Regions from separate parts of the Agrobacterium bohemicum genome, predicted to be linked through region 4. Evidence: riboswitches for the same ligand, from Rfam matches in the RefSeq annotation. Region 4 holds a riboswitch; each other region holds the start of a gene.
What was found. A riboswitch is a leader RNA that binds a small molecule or an ion and turns the genes downstream of it on or off. The one in region 4 is predicted to bind cobalamin.
Positions count from the first base shown of each region.

Region 1: linked by a shared signal. The riboswitch ahead of nrdH (glutaredoxin-like protein NrdH) and the one ahead of ATO67_RS16720 (CbtB domain-containing protein) in region 4 are both predicted to bind cobalamin.
Region 2: linked by a shared signal. The riboswitch ahead of ATO67_RS07100 (DUF1636 family protein) and the one ahead of ATO67_RS16720 (CbtB domain-containing protein) in region 4 are both predicted to bind cobalamin.
Region 3: linked by a shared signal. The riboswitch ahead of ATO67_RS14445 (LysR family transcriptional regulator) and the one ahead of ATO67_RS16720 (CbtB domain-containing protein) in region 4 are both predicted to bind cobalamin.

Region 1 covers NZ_KQ961030.1:192,509-196,260, forward strand. The annotation lists gene nrdE (class 1b ribonucleoside-diphosphate reductase subunit alpha) at 1-1,212, opposite strand, end outside; gene nrdI (class Ib ribonucleoside-diphosphate reductase assembly flavoprotein NrdI) at 1,182-1,595, opposite strand; gene nrdH (glutaredoxin-like protein NrdH) at 1,605-1,829, opposite strand; cobalamin riboswitch at 2,077-2,296, opposite strand; gene ATO67_RS14430 (GNAT family N-acetyltransferase) at 2,403-3,032, opposite strand; gene ATO67_RS14435 (methionine synthase) at 3,032-3,752, opposite strand, start outside.
Region 2 covers NZ_KQ961025.1:313,023-316,774, reverse strand. The annotation lists gene ATO67_RS07110 (cobyric acid synthase) at 1-551, opposite strand, end outside; gene cobO (cob(I)yrinic acid a,c-diamide adenosyltransferase) at 555-1,172, opposite strand; cobalamin riboswitch at 1,279-1,490, shown strand; gene ATO67_RS07100 (DUF1636 family protein) at 1,605-2,030, shown strand; gene cobW (cobalamin biosynthesis protein CobW) at 2,024-3,061, shown strand; gene cobN (cobaltochelatase subunit CobN) at 3,065-3,752, shown strand, end outside.
Region 3 covers NZ_KQ961030.1:196,506-200,257, reverse strand. The annotation lists gene ATO67_RS14455 (amidase) at 1-782, shown strand, start outside; partial or broken gene ATO67_RS14450 (LysR substrate-binding domain-containing protein) at 851-1,081, shown strand; gene ATO67_RS14445 (LysR family transcriptional regulator) at 1,185-2,090, opposite strand; cobalamin riboswitch at 2,270-2,475, opposite strand; gene ATO67_RS14440 (DUF1852 domain-containing protein) at 2,677-3,666, shown strand; gene ATO67_RS14435 (methionine synthase) at 3,690-3,752, shown strand, end outside.
Region 4 covers NZ_KQ961032.1:156,052-159,803, reverse strand. The annotation lists gene ATO67_RS16735 (type 1 glutamine amidotransferase family protein) at 70-636, shown strand; gene ATO67_RS16730 (hypothetical protein) at 639-953, opposite strand; gene ATO67_RS16725 (CbtA family protein) at 955-1,668, opposite strand; gene ATO67_RS16720 (CbtB domain-containing protein) at 1,680-1,862, opposite strand; cobalamin riboswitch at 2,011-2,216, opposite strand; gene ATO67_RS16715 (cytochrome c) at 2,246-3,163, opposite strand; gene ATO67_RS16710 (c-type cytochrome) at 3,239-3,670, opposite strand.

The DNA.
Region 1 (3,752 bases), on a different contig from region 4:
ATTATATTCGCTGGCGTCGCTGACCTGAAGGATTTCCGAGCAGAGATTGCTCATGGAAATGCGACCGGCAATCGGGTTCGCCCTGTTCACCGTGTCCTCGAACATGATGTAGGGATAGCCGCTTTCGAACTGTATCTCGGCGATCACCTGGAAGAAGTCACGGGCCTTGATCTTCTTCTTCTTGATCCTGCTATCCGCCACCATCTCCCGGTATTTTTCGGTAACCGATATCTCGGTGAAGGGGACGCCGTAGACGCGCTCGATGTCATAGGGCGAGAATAGATACATATCCTCGTTGTTCTTCGCCAATTCGAAGGTGATGTCGGGCACGACGACGCCGAGCGACAAGGTTTTGATCCTGATCTTCTCGTCGGCATTCTCCCGCTTGGTATCGAGAAAACGCATAATATCAGGGTGGTGGGCGTTGAGATAGACGGCACCGGCACCTTGGCGCGCGCCGAGCTGGTTGGCGTAAGAGAAACTATCTTCTAGCAGTTTCATGACAGGAATGATGCCGGATGACTGGTTTTCGATCTGCTTGATCGGCGCTCCAGCCTCGCGAATGTTCGTCAGTGACAAGGCCACGCCACCGCCGCGCTTGGAAAGCTGGAGCGCGGAGTTGATGCCACGTGCAATGGATTCCATGTTGTCTTCCATGCGCAGCAGAAAGCAGGAAACCAGTTCGCCACGTTGTTTTTTTCCCGCATTGAGGAATGTCGGCGTCGCGGGCTGGAAGCGGCCGGCGATGATCTCATCGACCATATCCTTGGCAAGTTCTTCGTTGCCTTGCGCAAGTGCCAGCGCCACCATGCAGATGCGGTCTTCGTAGCGTTCGAGATACCGCTTCCCGTCAAAGGTTTTCAAGGTGTAGCTGGTGTAATATTTGAACGCGCCAAGAAATGTCGGGAAACGAAATTTCTTGACAAACGCACGATCGAACAAATCCCGCACGAAATTGAACGAATACTGGTCCAGCACCTCTCGCTCGTAATAGCCCTCGGTCACCAGATAATCGAGCTTTTCTCGCAGATTGTGAAAGAAGACCGTGTTCTGGTTCACGTGCTGAAGAAAATATTGCTTGGCGGCAAGCCGATCCTTGCCGAGCTGTATTTTTCCTTGCTCGTCATAAAGATTGAGCATCGCGTTGAGGGCGTGGAAATCCAGTTCGGATTCCGATGTCTTCAAAGGCTTTTCGAAAGTCGTCGCGTCCAAAATCGTTCCAATCCGTGTATGACGTTAACGACGTCTTCGTCGGTTCCCAGAAGCTCGAACCTGTAAAGATACGGCACCTGGCACTTCTTCGAGATGACGTCACCCGCGAGCCCATAGGTCTCGCCAAAATTGCTGTTGCCCGCGGCGATCACGCCACGAATGTTTCCGCGGTTCTCCTCATCGTTGAGAAAGCGGATCACCTGTTTTGGAACGGCCCCTTTTCCGCCTTCGCCACTGTAGGTGGGCAGGATGAGAACATAGGGGGCTTTGACCTGAAGGCTCTCGGAAGGACTGAGGGGAATGCGCCGCGCACTCATTCCCAGCCGTCCGACGAAGCGATGGGTATTTTCCGATCGGCTGGAGAAATAGACGATCTGACCCATTGCTCTGGCTCAGGCCGCAAGCGTGCTGATCATATCCGGGCGAAAACCTGCCCAATGGGTCTCACCAGCCACCACAACGGGAACCTGACGATAGCCAAGTCCCTGGACCAAATCATAGGCATTGGTGTCTTCGGAAACATCGATGACGGTGTAGTCGATGCCCTGGCGGTCCAGAGCGCGGGTGGTTGCTGTGCACTGGACGCAGGCTGGCTTGCTGTAAACGGTAATGGTCATAATGATCCTCGTGAGATTTGTTTAGGGCGTGCGATATCGATCAGGCGTTGGGAACACCTGTTCGGGAGATTCTGGGATGCATGGCAGCCGGACTCGGCTACGGGCGTTACCGCCCGCTATTCACGCGGATACTGACTAAAATGATGCGACATTGACTTCACCCCGAAGTGGTTGATGCGGAGACCAGGGGAAGCGGCACGCGCAGGCTCATCCCGCACGCAAACGCGACCTTCGGACACCCCGCCCGTGGACGTATTCGTTTGAGGCAGGTCTCCTGGCTCACGGGTCGTCGCATCCATCTCGCCTTCCCGAAGCATTGCGGCCTCAGTGGCAGTTTGAGAGGATGCTCGCCGCTTACAGTTGCGGGGGCAGCTCCGGCATTGCTCCGTCCAGAATGGACGTCACGCACCGTATTCCCGTCTTAGCTTCCGACGCGAATCGGAAGAACCTCGAACACTAGATATAGTATATGAGGGGATAGTTTCGTCAACTCTTAGCAGGGTGGTTGTTAAAAAATTAAGTCCTCGTCCACCGCAGCCTGTGGATAACAGGGTGATCATACAGCGTGAAAGTTCAGCCCCGAATAGCCGCAGACAAGCCGATATCAAGTATCGATTTTGCGTTTCCGCAACGTTCGTAGCGCAACGGCTTGTCGAAATCGACGCTCGTCTCGGTTCCGCGGTTGGACGGATAGGAGAAGTGGCCAAACGCGCCATAGCCTTGGGCTTTCCAGAAGCTGAGTGTTTCCGGTGTCTGAACATCGGCATGGAGGTAGGACGAGGTGTAGTCAAACGCGGATGCCCGGCTCTCCAAGGCTGCCACAATCTTTGTGCCAAGCCCTTTACGACGGGCGCACGGCTCTATGTACACGCGGACAATCTGACATACCTTTTCGCCGTCGCCATAGCGATTTCGTAAGCGCTCCTTCGTAGAGGGTTTGTTTTCGAGCGCGTAAAGACCGCCAGTCGCAATGATATGTCCATCTCCGTCCCGCACAACGAGAAAACTGCCGTGCCTTTCGAGGGAGAACCAGTTGTCCGGCTGCGCCAGCAACAGCGAATCCAGGTCAGAATGCCAGGCGGGAGTGTAGTCGATCCCGTAGACGTTCTTGATCATCCGCAGGCAGAAGGTCCTCGCTTCAGCCCGGACGGCGGCCTGTGCGTCATCAGTCAGCCATTCAATCGAGAAATTGTCGATCGGCATCAGGCCGCAAGCTCCCTGCGGATGATGTCAGCGCCTGCACCGAGTGCACGCAGCTTCGCTGTGGCCACATGACGCGGAAGCGGTGCCATGCCGCAATTGGTGCATGGATAGAGCTTGTCCGCATCCACGAACTGGAGAGCCTTCCGGAGAGTGTCGGCTACTTCTTCCGGCGTCTCGATGGCGTAACTTGCCACGTCTATGGCACCGACCATGACCTTCTTGCCTCGGATGAGCTCCATCAGGTCCATCGGAACGTGGGAGTTGTGGCACTCCAATGAAATCAGATTGATGCTGGATTTCTGAAGTTTCGGGAACGCTTCCTCGTATTGCCTCCACTCCGATCCAAGCGTTTTCTTCCAGTCGGTGTTGGCCTTGATGCCATAACCATAGCAGATGTGCACGGCGGTCTCGCACTTTAATCCTTCGATCGCCTTTTCGAGCGTGGCGACACCCCATTCGTTCACGTCATCGAAGAACACGTTGAATGCGGGTTCGTCGAACTGGATGATGTCGACGCCGGCAGCCTCCAGTTCCCTTGCTTCCTGGTTGAGTATCTTTGCGAACTCCCAAGCGAGCTTTTCGCGGCTTTTGTAATGACTGTCGTAGAGCGTATCGATCATGGTCATTGGGCCTGGAAGAGCCCATTTGATCTGCTTCGTCGTCTGTTGGCGCAGGAATTTGGCATCATCGACAAAGACCGGCCTTTGACGGGACACGGCT
Region 2 (3,752 bases), on a different contig from region 4:
TCCAGAACCGCCTTTGTACCAACAAGGCTGGCGATGACGCCGCCTCGGTCGATATCGCCAATCAGGATGACGGGGGCATTGGCTGCGCGGGCGAAGCCCATATTGGCAATGTCGTTGGCGCGGAGATTGACTTCCGAAGCGCTGCCCGCACCCTCGATCAGGATGATGTCAGCTTTCGCCTTGAGATGTTCAAAGCTTTCCAGAACGCGCGGCATCAACCCTGCCTTCATATGCTGGTAATCTACGGCTTTGGCTTTGCCGATTACTTTGCCCTGCACCACCACCTGCGCACCGGTCTCGCTTTGGGGTTTGAGCAGCACGGGGTTCATATGCACGGAAAGCGGAACGCCAGCAGCCCGTGCCTGCAAGGCCTGTGCCCGGCCAATTTCGCCACCATCTGCTGTGACGGCGGCATTGTTGGACATGTTTTGCGGCTTGAAGGGCATGACGGACAGTCCGCGACGGACGAAGGCGCGGGCCAGCCCTGCCACCATCAGCGACTTGCCGACATCCGAGCCGGTGCCTTGAAACATCAAAACGCGCGCTGTCATGAATTAGAACTCAATGCCGGATTGCGCTTTCACACCAGCTTTGAAGTGATGTTTCACAAGCGTCATTTCCGTAACCATATCGGCGGCATCCATCAACGGCTGCTTGGCATTTCGGCCGGTGACGATAACGTGCAAACCGGGGCGACGAGTTTGCAGGGTCTCTACCACCTCTTCCAGCGGTAGATAATCATAGCGCAATGCGATGTTGAGCTCATCCAGAACCACGAGACCGATGGTGTCATCGGCCATCATCACCTTGGCTTCCTCCCAGGCTTTGGTCGCGGCGGCGACGTCGCGCTTGAGATCCTGAGTGTCCCACGTGAAACCTTCGCCCATGGTGCGCCACTCCACACGGTCACCGAACAGGGCGAGTGCCTGTTGTTCGCCGGTGGACCATGCGCCTTTGATGAACTGGACAATGCCGACACGTCTGCCGGTGCCCAGCATGCGCAAGGCAAGGCCGAAGGCTGCGGTAGACTTGCCTTTGCCAGGGCCGGTGTTGATCATCAGCAGACCTTTTTCGACGGTCTTTTCGGAGACTTCAGCATCTTGAACCGCCTTGCGGTTGACCATCTTGGCGCGGTGACGTTCGGCTTCGCTGTCGCTGATGTCGCGGGTCATGGCGGTTGGTCCTTCCGGGTCTCATGCTTTTCCAAAGCGGCGACTATAACCAAAACGCATGCGTGAGCAATGATACGCGGCATTGACACAAAAGCACCGCAGGGCATAAGGGTTAATGACTGACGGTCTTTTTCCGGCAACGGGAAAAGCTAAGAGGGAACACGGTGCACTTCGCTTATGCGGACAAATCCGTGGCTGCCCCCGCAACTGTAAGCGGTGAGCCCGCGCCGGAAGCCACTGGACATCTTCAAGTCCGGGAAGGCGGCGCGAGGTGTTGAAGCCGCAAGCCAGGAGACCTGCCGTTTCAGGAAAAACGTCTGCCGGGCGGGGTGCTCCGGTCAGTCGGTTGTTCGCCAATGGCTTTGCGGTTGTCCGCATGCCGTTTTCGATATCCGCACCCCAAGACCATGTGAAGGCGCGGAAAGTACACTCTTGGATATTACATCAACATCGCTCAGCCTGAATGAGAAGACGCACCATGACACCGCGCCTGGAGTCGTGGTTTATGTGTGCCGCAGTTGCCGGTCCGAAGCTGATCCGAATGCGGACCCTCGCCCCGGTGCGACCCTTGCGCAGGCCGCCATTGCGCTGGGTGACGCAGAGGGTGTCAATGTGCGCAGCGTCAATTGCCTTGCCAATTGCAAGCGCGGCTTGAGTGCCGCCATTCGCAGCGCCGATGGATGGTCCTATATGTTTGGATCGCTGAGCGAAGACGATGCGGCCGACCTTATGGTTGGCGCACGTCTGTTGGCCTCTGCGCCCGACGGGCTGATGCCGTGGCGCGGACGGCCCGACAGTTTGAAGCGTGGCCTCGTTGCCCGCATTCCCCCTTTGAATTTTACCGAGGAGACATCATGACCACGCTCAACCGCGTTCCCTGCACCATCATCACCGGCTTTCTGGGCGCTGGCAAAACCACGCTGCTGCGTGGCCTTCTGGAAAAGCTTGAGGGTAAGCGGCTGGCCATCATCGTCAACGAGTTCGGCGATGTCGGTATCGATGGTGACATTCTCAAGGGGTGTGGCATCGAAAACTGCCCGGAAGAAAACATCGTGGAATTGGCCAATGGCTGCATCTGCTGCACAGTGGCAGATGATTTCCAGCCCGCCATCGAGCAGATTCTGAGCCGACAGCCACGCGTTGAGCATATTCTGATAGAGACCTCCGGTCTTGCTCTACCAAAACCCCTAGTACAGGCTTTCCAGTGGCCAGCGATCAAAAGCCGTGTAACGGTGGATGCCGTTGTGGCCGTGGCCGATGGCGTAGCACTTGCACAAGGCATGGTATCGCATGATCTCGAAGCACTCGCTGCTCAGCGCCAGAACGACGAGGCGCTGGACCATGACGATCCGGTCGAAGAGGTTTTCGAAGACCAGATTGCCTGCGCTGATCTCATCGTTCTGACCAAGGGCGATCTACTGGATGCGGCGGGTCTCGAACGCGCCAAGGCACATATTAACGCTCATCTTCCAAAGGCTGCTAAAATTATCGTGGCTTCCAATGGCGCGATCGATCCTGCCGTGCTCATTGGCCTTGGCCTTGCAGTGGAAGAGCATATCGAAAACCGCCACACCCACCATGATGAAGAAGCAGATCACGACCACGACGAATTCGACAGCTTCGTTGTAGAACTGGACGCGGTAAAGGATGCAAACGCGCTAGCGATGCGGATTTCCGAAACCGCAGCATCGGAAAATGTGTTGCGCATCAAGGGGTTTGTCGAGGTGTCAGCCAAGCCGATGCGTTTGCAGGTGCAGGCGGTCGGTTCGCGCGTCAACCATTACTTCGATCGCCCGTGGGCTGCCGGTGAGGTGCGCCGCAGCCGTCTGGTCGTGATCGGAGAAAAGGGTCTCGACCGCGCGAAAATCGAGCGGATGCTGGCAGCCTGATCCATGCACATCCTCGCCACCACATCTTCGTCTCTGGACGACCTGATAGAGCCGGTTGATCTCAACCAGGGTCAGGCGGATGTGGTGGTGCTGTCTTTTTCGGCCAGCGATCTGGGTGGGCTGGAGCGCGGATGGCAGCGTAGTAACGATGTCTCGGTATCCTTTGTGTGTGCCAACCTTTCCGAACTTCGCCACCCCATGTCGGTCGATCTGTGGATTGAAAAGACGGCGGAACATGCCAGACTTATCCTTATCCGGATTCTCGGCGGTGCCGATCGCTGGCGATACGGCGTGGACGAGTTGTCGAGAATGGCGCGGCGGCGTGGCTTAAAGCTCTTGCTTTTGCCCGGCGAATGCAGCGATCGCGATGAGAAACTCGAAGCTGCGTCCACGGTCGATCTACCAACGCAGTCCAAAATCCTTTCCTTCTTCCGCGAAGGCGGGCCGGAAAATATGGACCGGATTGCGAGAGGGCTTGCTGCGTTGGCGCGAGGGGAAGTCTGGCCCGATCTTGCAGCAGAACCGTTGCCCAAATGCGGATTCTACCGGCCCGGTGAAGGCGTGGTTGACCTTTCGGCGGCGCTGGATTGTTACGAGGCCGGTACGCCGCTTGTGCCCATCCTGTTTTATCGTTCCATGCTGATGGCGGAAGACGTTGCGCCGATCGATGCGCTATATGAGGCACTGCGTG
Region 3 (3,752 bases), on a different contig from region 4:
CCGGCCCAATGACGTGGTCCGTTGAGGACAATGCGATAGCACTCCAGGCTCTTGCAGGTCATGACCCCGGTGACCCGTCTTCAGTCGACATTCCGTCGCAGCCATGGACCGAGGCGACGTCTTTAGGCGTGTGTGGCATGAGGATAGGTCTCCTGCGCAGTTTCCATGAAGAGGAGCCCGACTTCTTTTCGGACGAGTGCGTCGCAGTTTTCGAAGAGGCTGCCAGACTTTTTGAACACGCTGGTGCCACCACCACGGATGTATCATTATCACCTCTGCGTCACTATTTCGCCGCCCAGCGCGTCATCATGTATAGCGAGGCAGCAGCCGTCCACGAAGACGATTTCAGACGCAGTCTCCATCTTTATGGTCCGTATTCGGTCGAGCGCTTTTTACCAGGCTTCTTGCTCACTGCGACCGATTACCTCCAGGCATGCCGCAGGCGTGGGGAACTGACCACAGAGCTCGCCGAGGCCTTTTCATCTGTCAATCTCCTTTTGGTGATCGGTGCGCTTGGCGTCGCACCTCTCATCCATGACGTGGCAAGAAATTCTCTTGTGAATGGGACCCCGTCCGTCAATGCCGCTTTCAACCTGACGGGCTCGCCAGCCATGAGCGTGCCTGCGGGCATCAGCGCCGATGGCCTGCCCCTTTCGGTCCAGCTCGTCGGGCGGAATTTCGACGAGTTCAGCATCTATCGTGCGGCTCAAGTCATCGAAGACGAAATGGCCCGTAGAGCAATCTGCCCACAGGCGGCCGTAAAGGTCGACTTCCTTGCGTAGAGGAGAGATGCCGGCCCAAATAGAAGTGCGCCTTCCTGCGAGGTTCTCCGTGACGCGCTCTCACTTGTGGAAACATGGAGGCGATCAGGGCTGCCGCGATCGATAGCCTTGGCCTCGCTTATCTGCCAGAGTTCCTAGCGGCCGATGCCATTCGCGAAGGCCTGCTACAAACGGTGCTGAGCGACAGTCTGACGGCACCAGGCCATTTCTCCATCCTCTGGCCGTCGGCGCGATTTATTACACCGAGGCTGCGCGCCTTTATCGATTTCGCAGCGGAGAAGCTGTTTACGGAAGTCTAATTGATGATGCCAATCGCCATGTCTTATTGGCGCAGAGCGGATAACCGCATCTGGCCCAAAGCAGACAAACGCGCGTTTATGCTTCCGACTGACGTTACTCCGCCTATGAGCTAGCAACTGGTGTTGAAGGTGTTTGACGTGCCCTGCTCAGGAAACCAGCGATATAGTCGACGTCCTCATCGCCACATCTTAACCCGAGGTGGATACTCTTGCTGATGCCCCTGCTCCCTATCCGGACAGGTTGAACACCCAGTTCCGCGGCGTCCAGCCGCACGAGCCAGTCTGGGATTGCGCTGACCCCGCGACCTGCCGCAACAAGCTGCAACATCATCTCCGTTGTTTCGACAGTACTGTGATGACGGGGGCGAGTGTCGCCCGGTACTAGGAACTGGGTGAAGACATCGAGCCTTTCCGGCGGCACAGGATAGGTGAACAACGTCTCGTCCAGAAGGTCTGAAGGTTCGGCATGATCTTTGAAAGTTAGCGGATGGCCGGTCGGCACGGCGAGGACTAGCTCGTAATCGAAGACCGCCACATAGTGGATGCCCGCCGCATCGATCGGGTCTGGCGTGATCAGGATGTCGATCTCTGATCCTGTTAAAGCAAATACTCCGCCGAACACGAAAGAGGTCGTCAGCTCCAAGTCGACATCGGGCCATTCGAGCAAATATGGCTTCGTGACGCCCATGAGCCATTGATGGCAGGGATGGCATTCCATCCCGATTTTCAACGATCCTCGTCGTCCATACCGGTAATCAGAGAGGACATTTTCCGCCCTTTCAAGCTGCGGCAGGACGCGCTGCGCGAGTTCAACGATGTAGCGACCCGCCTCAGTCAGACGCACATTGCGTCCGTCTTTTCCCCACACAGCTATTCCATAGCGTTCTTCGAGTTTTCGGATCGTATGGCTGAGCGCCGACTGGGTCACATTCAACCGTTCAGCAGCCGCCGTCAGACTGCCAAGACGGTCGACTTCCCGCAGGATGGAAAGGTGTTGTCTGTCCAGCATGTCAGCGACTTCTCGTCTGCAGGTGCGCGTCGAGGGGGATCGAGACTTGCTTAGGTGCTCTTGTCGTCGGGTTCTGGTTCATCGGCACTGCCATCATGTTGCGGCAGGGCGAAGACATGACGCGAGGCAACGGCGCGAGGATGCCGAACGCAAAGCGGCACACCGGGACACCCCGCCCGTGGACGTTATCTGTCGCGGCAGGTCTCCTGGCTTGCGGGTCAATGCTTCCGTCCGTCTTCCCGAGGCGCGCCTCAGTGACATGAATTGACTTCCGCTCGTCGCTTACAGTTGCGGGGGCAGCTCCGGCTTCGGGCGATGAGCGCCGTACCGAATTCCCTCTTAGCTCCAGACTTTCGCCTGAAGAACCACGATGACGAAGCAATGTAGCATGTTGGTTGGAGGGTCAAGTTTTCTTCTCAAGAAGTAGAGAACGTTGTCGGCATCAAACGCATGAACAGCGCTCATACGTCAGTGAGATAATACCATTTTTAGTCAGCCGCCGGGTCAGGCATACCGCCCGCAAGAATGACTTTGAACCGAAAGGGCCGCTTACGACGACCTAATTCGGGAAGCAGGATGCCGGATGATGTTGGACAGCACTTTCACTTTCTCGATCAGGTGCATTCCGTTTGACGAGGACTATCGCCCTGCAGAGAGTACGCGCGCCACGACGAATTTCGCCAATCTGGCACGAGGCGAGAACCGTCGAGAGAACCTGCGCAACGCATTGCGGATGATCGACAACAAGTTCAATGCGATGGCGCATTGGGATAACCCGCTACGGGATCGCTACGCAGTCGAGATCGAAATCGTATCCGTGGAGATGAGCATCGGGTCATCGGCAGAGACCGAAACCTTCCCCATCATCGAAGTCCTCAAGACCAACATCGTCGATCAAGCGACGAGCGAGCGTATCGAAGGCGTCGTCGGTAACAACTTCTCTTCCTACGTCAGAGATTATGATTTCAGTATCCTGCTGCCCGAGCATAACATTAACAAGGACGCTTTCAGCGCACCTGACGACTTCGGTGATCTGCATGGGAAGCTGTTTCAGGCGTTCCTGAAGTCAGAAGCTTACAGGGACCATTTCAGCAAGCCGCCGATCATCTGCCTGAGCGCCTCCAGCACCAAGACCTATCATCGCACCGACAATCAGCATCCGATCCTTGGTATCGAATACAGGCAAAGCGAGTTCTCGCCGACAGACCGGTACTTCGAGAAGATGGGATTGCAAGTACGTTATTTCATGCCGCCCAACAGCGTCGCGCCATTTGCATTCTACTTTATCGGCGACCTGCTGACGGATTACACGAACCTCGAGCTCATCAGTACCATCAGCACGATGGATACGTTCCAAAAAATCTACCGCCCGGAAATCTACAATGCCAATTCCGTTGCGGGCACGTGTTACCGCCCAAACCTGAAGCACTCGGACTATTCACTGACGCAAGTCGTCTATGATCGGGAGGAGCGCAGCCGCCTTGCAGTCGAGCAGGGAAAATTTGCCGAGCAGCATTTTATCAGACCGTTCAAGACCATTCTCGATGCATGGTCCGCCAACTACGTCGTCCGTTAATCCGAAAGCATAGGATCATTCCGATGAAGTCATTGTTGCCCCCTTCGGCCGCCGGCAGCCTGCCAAAGCCCTCCTGGCTTGCAGAG
Region 4 (3,752 bases):
CCGGTCAGGCTTTTGGCATGGTCTTGTTTCGGTTTAGTGTTTCAACGTGGTTGATTGCAGGAGAAGAGAATGCCTCGTATTGCGCTGGCCCTAACCGAGGATTTTGCCGATTGGGAACCCGCATTGTTGACTGCGGCGGCACGTGGGTATCTGGGCGTCGACATCTTGACCGCAACGCCTGATGGTTCGCCCGTCGTTTCCATGGGCGGCCTGAAAGTCACCCCTGATATGGCCTATGATGCGTTGGACCCTGATATGATCCATGCGCTGGTCATTCCCGGTGGGCTGATCTGGGAAAAGGGTGTGGCACCGGATTTTACCGACCTCGTCCACCGCTTTCGCGCGCAGGACCGCGTAGTGGCAGGCATCTGTGCGGCGGCGAGTGCGCTCGCGGGAACCGGCGTGCTGAACCACGTGGCCCATACCGGCAATTCGGTGAGTTCACATAGCAGATACGAGAGCTATCAAGGCGCGGAACACTACCGCGACCAGCCGCAAGCCGTCAGCGACAAGGGCATCATTACCGCACCTGGCAGCGCGCCGGTGACATTTGCAGCAGAGGTGTTGAAAGCACTCGACCTCTGGGGACCGGAGGCGGAGGCCGAAATCACCGTGTTTTCGGCGGAACATCGGTAGACTCAGCTTCGATCAAGAATGCGGCAGGCACGTGCTGGTCCTTGCGTGTCATCGGACGTCATTGCGCGGCGCAAATCCCGACTGTTAAGGTGCAGGCTGCGGTCGACTGGCAAAGCAAGACGGGCGATCTTGGCTGCGGCGGCCGTCAAGAAGGCCGGGCTATTACTCTCGAAAAACTGTAGGCACGCTGCCTTTTCAGGCTCTTGCCGCAGCAGCGCTTTGAAAGCGAGGCGGTGCATGGCGCAAGGCGCGCCATGACCGGGGACGGAAAAACGCAGCGCATCGAGTTCATCGCTCCACTCGACTGCATTTTTCATCTTATCGGGCAGCGTCGAAACGCTTGAAGAAAAGCCCGCTCAGCGAACCAAGAATGATCCAGAACACAAAACTGGTAACGGTTGCCAGCACCATGAACCGGCGCTCGAGTGGCAGAGGTGCCAAAGCGTGTTCGCCCTCCGGCGGCAGCGGCGCGCCAATGACGTGTGGTGCGGCGATGAGCATGACGGCCAGAACCGCAGCCCATGGCTCACCCCGTCTGAAGACGAGCAGCGCCAAACCACCCGCCGTTGCGGCGACCGTCGCGATCCACCACATCTGACGTGCGCCGAGAGCGGCGGCGGGCGTGCCCGGCAATTCCGGTGGCAGACCGATCATGGGTGCCAGCATGACGGCGGCAAAACCCGCAAGACCCCAGAAGATGCCTTCGCGCCAGCCGCCTTCTGAGCCGCGTAGCGAAATCAACGCCGTCAGGACCAGCGCGTAGCCGATGGCGGTCAGCACATTGGCGGCGATGGTGTAGGCGTTGCGTTCGAAACCATCGGCAGGCGTCCAGGCTTCGGCATCATGATGATGGTCGGCCGGTGTTGCGGCATCGTGGGCGTGAGCGGGAGCAGCCTCGCCGCCGGCATTTTCAAAGGTTTCCGCCTGAAGGATGAGAGGCGTGGTGCCGACAGCCTGCATGACGCTGACGGCGAGACCGGCAATCAGCCCCACCAGAACGGCGGTAAAAACGATATTACGGAAAAATGGCATCTCTGTTTCCCTCAATGGCAAGGGAAGGCATTGGCATGACGCGTATCATGGGCGGCATTGTGCACCGCTTCGACATGCGAAAAGCCCACGAAACCGACGATGAACAGGCCAAGTGCGGCGGCTGTCAACGACTGCGCAATCTTCGATGTTTTGGTTGATACGGCTGATGTGGCCGTATTCTGCTGGATAGACATGGTGATCCCTTCCTGAGCGGGTGGGCGCATTGCTGATCAAAAGCCGCACGACCGCATTCAACATTCACCACGGGGAAAGAGACACAAGGTCTTGAAGGCCGGAGAACCGACCTGCCAACCGTGCTGTTCCGGACACCCCGCCGGTATTGACGACACTCACGTGATGGCAGGTCTCCTGGCTCGCGGGTCGTAACCTTGAAAACACCTTCCCGAACTTTGCAGTCAGTGGCTTTTCGTTTTCAGGCTATCCGCTCACAGTTGCGGGGGCAGCCACGAATCAAAGCTCGCGCTTCTATCGTGTTCCCTTTTCACTTTCCGGGCGAACCCGAAAAGACCATCACACAACCGTTATCCGGCGGAAGCTGATCCGAGTCAATGGCTGATCACGGAGACGGCAATGCCTTCAGGTAGGCCGCAATCGCGTTGCGATCTTCGGCGGGAAGGCGGGCCATGTTCTGCTGCACCTTGACCATGGAACCGCCGGCGCTATCGAAATCCGGTGTAAAGCCGGTCTCGAGATAATTGGCGATATCAGCTTGCGACCATGAACCGATGGGTTGGGACTCAGGCCGGATATCGGGAATACGCCCCTCACCTTCCGGGTTGGGTCCACCGGCTAGCCATTGGTTCTTCAGGAACCCACCCAGTGCATCGCGCGGGGTGTGGCATTCACCGCAGTGGCCGAGGCCTTCCACGAGATATTGCCCGCGAAGGACTTCCGCATCGGCATTGGCAAGCTGCACGCGCGGCTTGCCCTTGTCGAAATACAGGAATTTCCAGCCACCCAGAGCAAGACGAATATTGAAGGGAAATGGCAGATCATGGCCCGGCGCATCATTGGTGCTGGCCGGCAGTGTTTTCAAATAGGCGAAAAGATCGTTCACATCCTGCGGCGTCATCCGCGCATAGGAGTTGTAAGGGAATGACGGGTAGAGATGCTCGCCGTCTTTGCCGACGCCGCGCGTCATCGCATCGCCGAATTGCCCCACTGTCCACGCGCCGATGCCGTGCTGCGGATCAGAAGAAATGTTGGGCATGTGGAAGGTGCCGAACGGGCTTGGCAAGGCCTGCCCGCCGGACAGCGTCTTCAGTGCGTCGCCCGTGGCATTCGGCGCGGCATGGCAGCTTGCGCAGCCGCCCGCCCAGAACAGCGTTTCACCATTGGCAAGGTTCGGCTCACCCAGATTGGCCCAATGGCTTGGTGGCTGGCGTTGCGGCGCGGTTACCCACATGAAAACGCCAAGGCCGACGGCACCCGCAATAACAGCACCGCCCGCCAGCTTCGCCCAGATGGAAGCCATCGCCTTCTCCGATTCGTCCGAATTTACAATGCGAAAAGGTCCGCCGGTATGGTGGCGGACCTTGGCTGGTACCGACTACTTCTTGAGACGGTAGGTCTGGTGGCAACTGCTGCAATCTGCGCCGAGGGTCTTCATGGCAGCACCAACGCTGGCCTGATCCGTCGGCAATTGCGCCAGAACCGCATCGGCATCAGAACCGAGCTTTTCGGACTTGGACTTGAAGTCCACGAAGTTCTGCCAGATGGCAGGAGCCGCAGCGCCGCCCTCGGAACCAGCCGGGAACTGGTCCGGAAAGGCCTTGGCATTGGTGCTGATGGTGGTAACAGCGGTTTTGACGGTAGCCGCATCGTAAGGCTTTTCACCCTTGGCAATGGCGCCAAGCGCACCCATGGCGCCGCCGATACCCTTCATCAAGCCTTCGCGCTTCTCAACCTCGCCAGCTGCGGAAACCGCACCGGCGCAAAGACAGCCTATCATTATGGAAGCGGCAATGGTTCTAAGCTTCATCGTTTCTCTCTCCTGAAACCGGCGCGCCGGAGGGGTGTCTGCTCTGTGTTCTCGCATGTCGTCATCGCAAAACAGCGTCCCA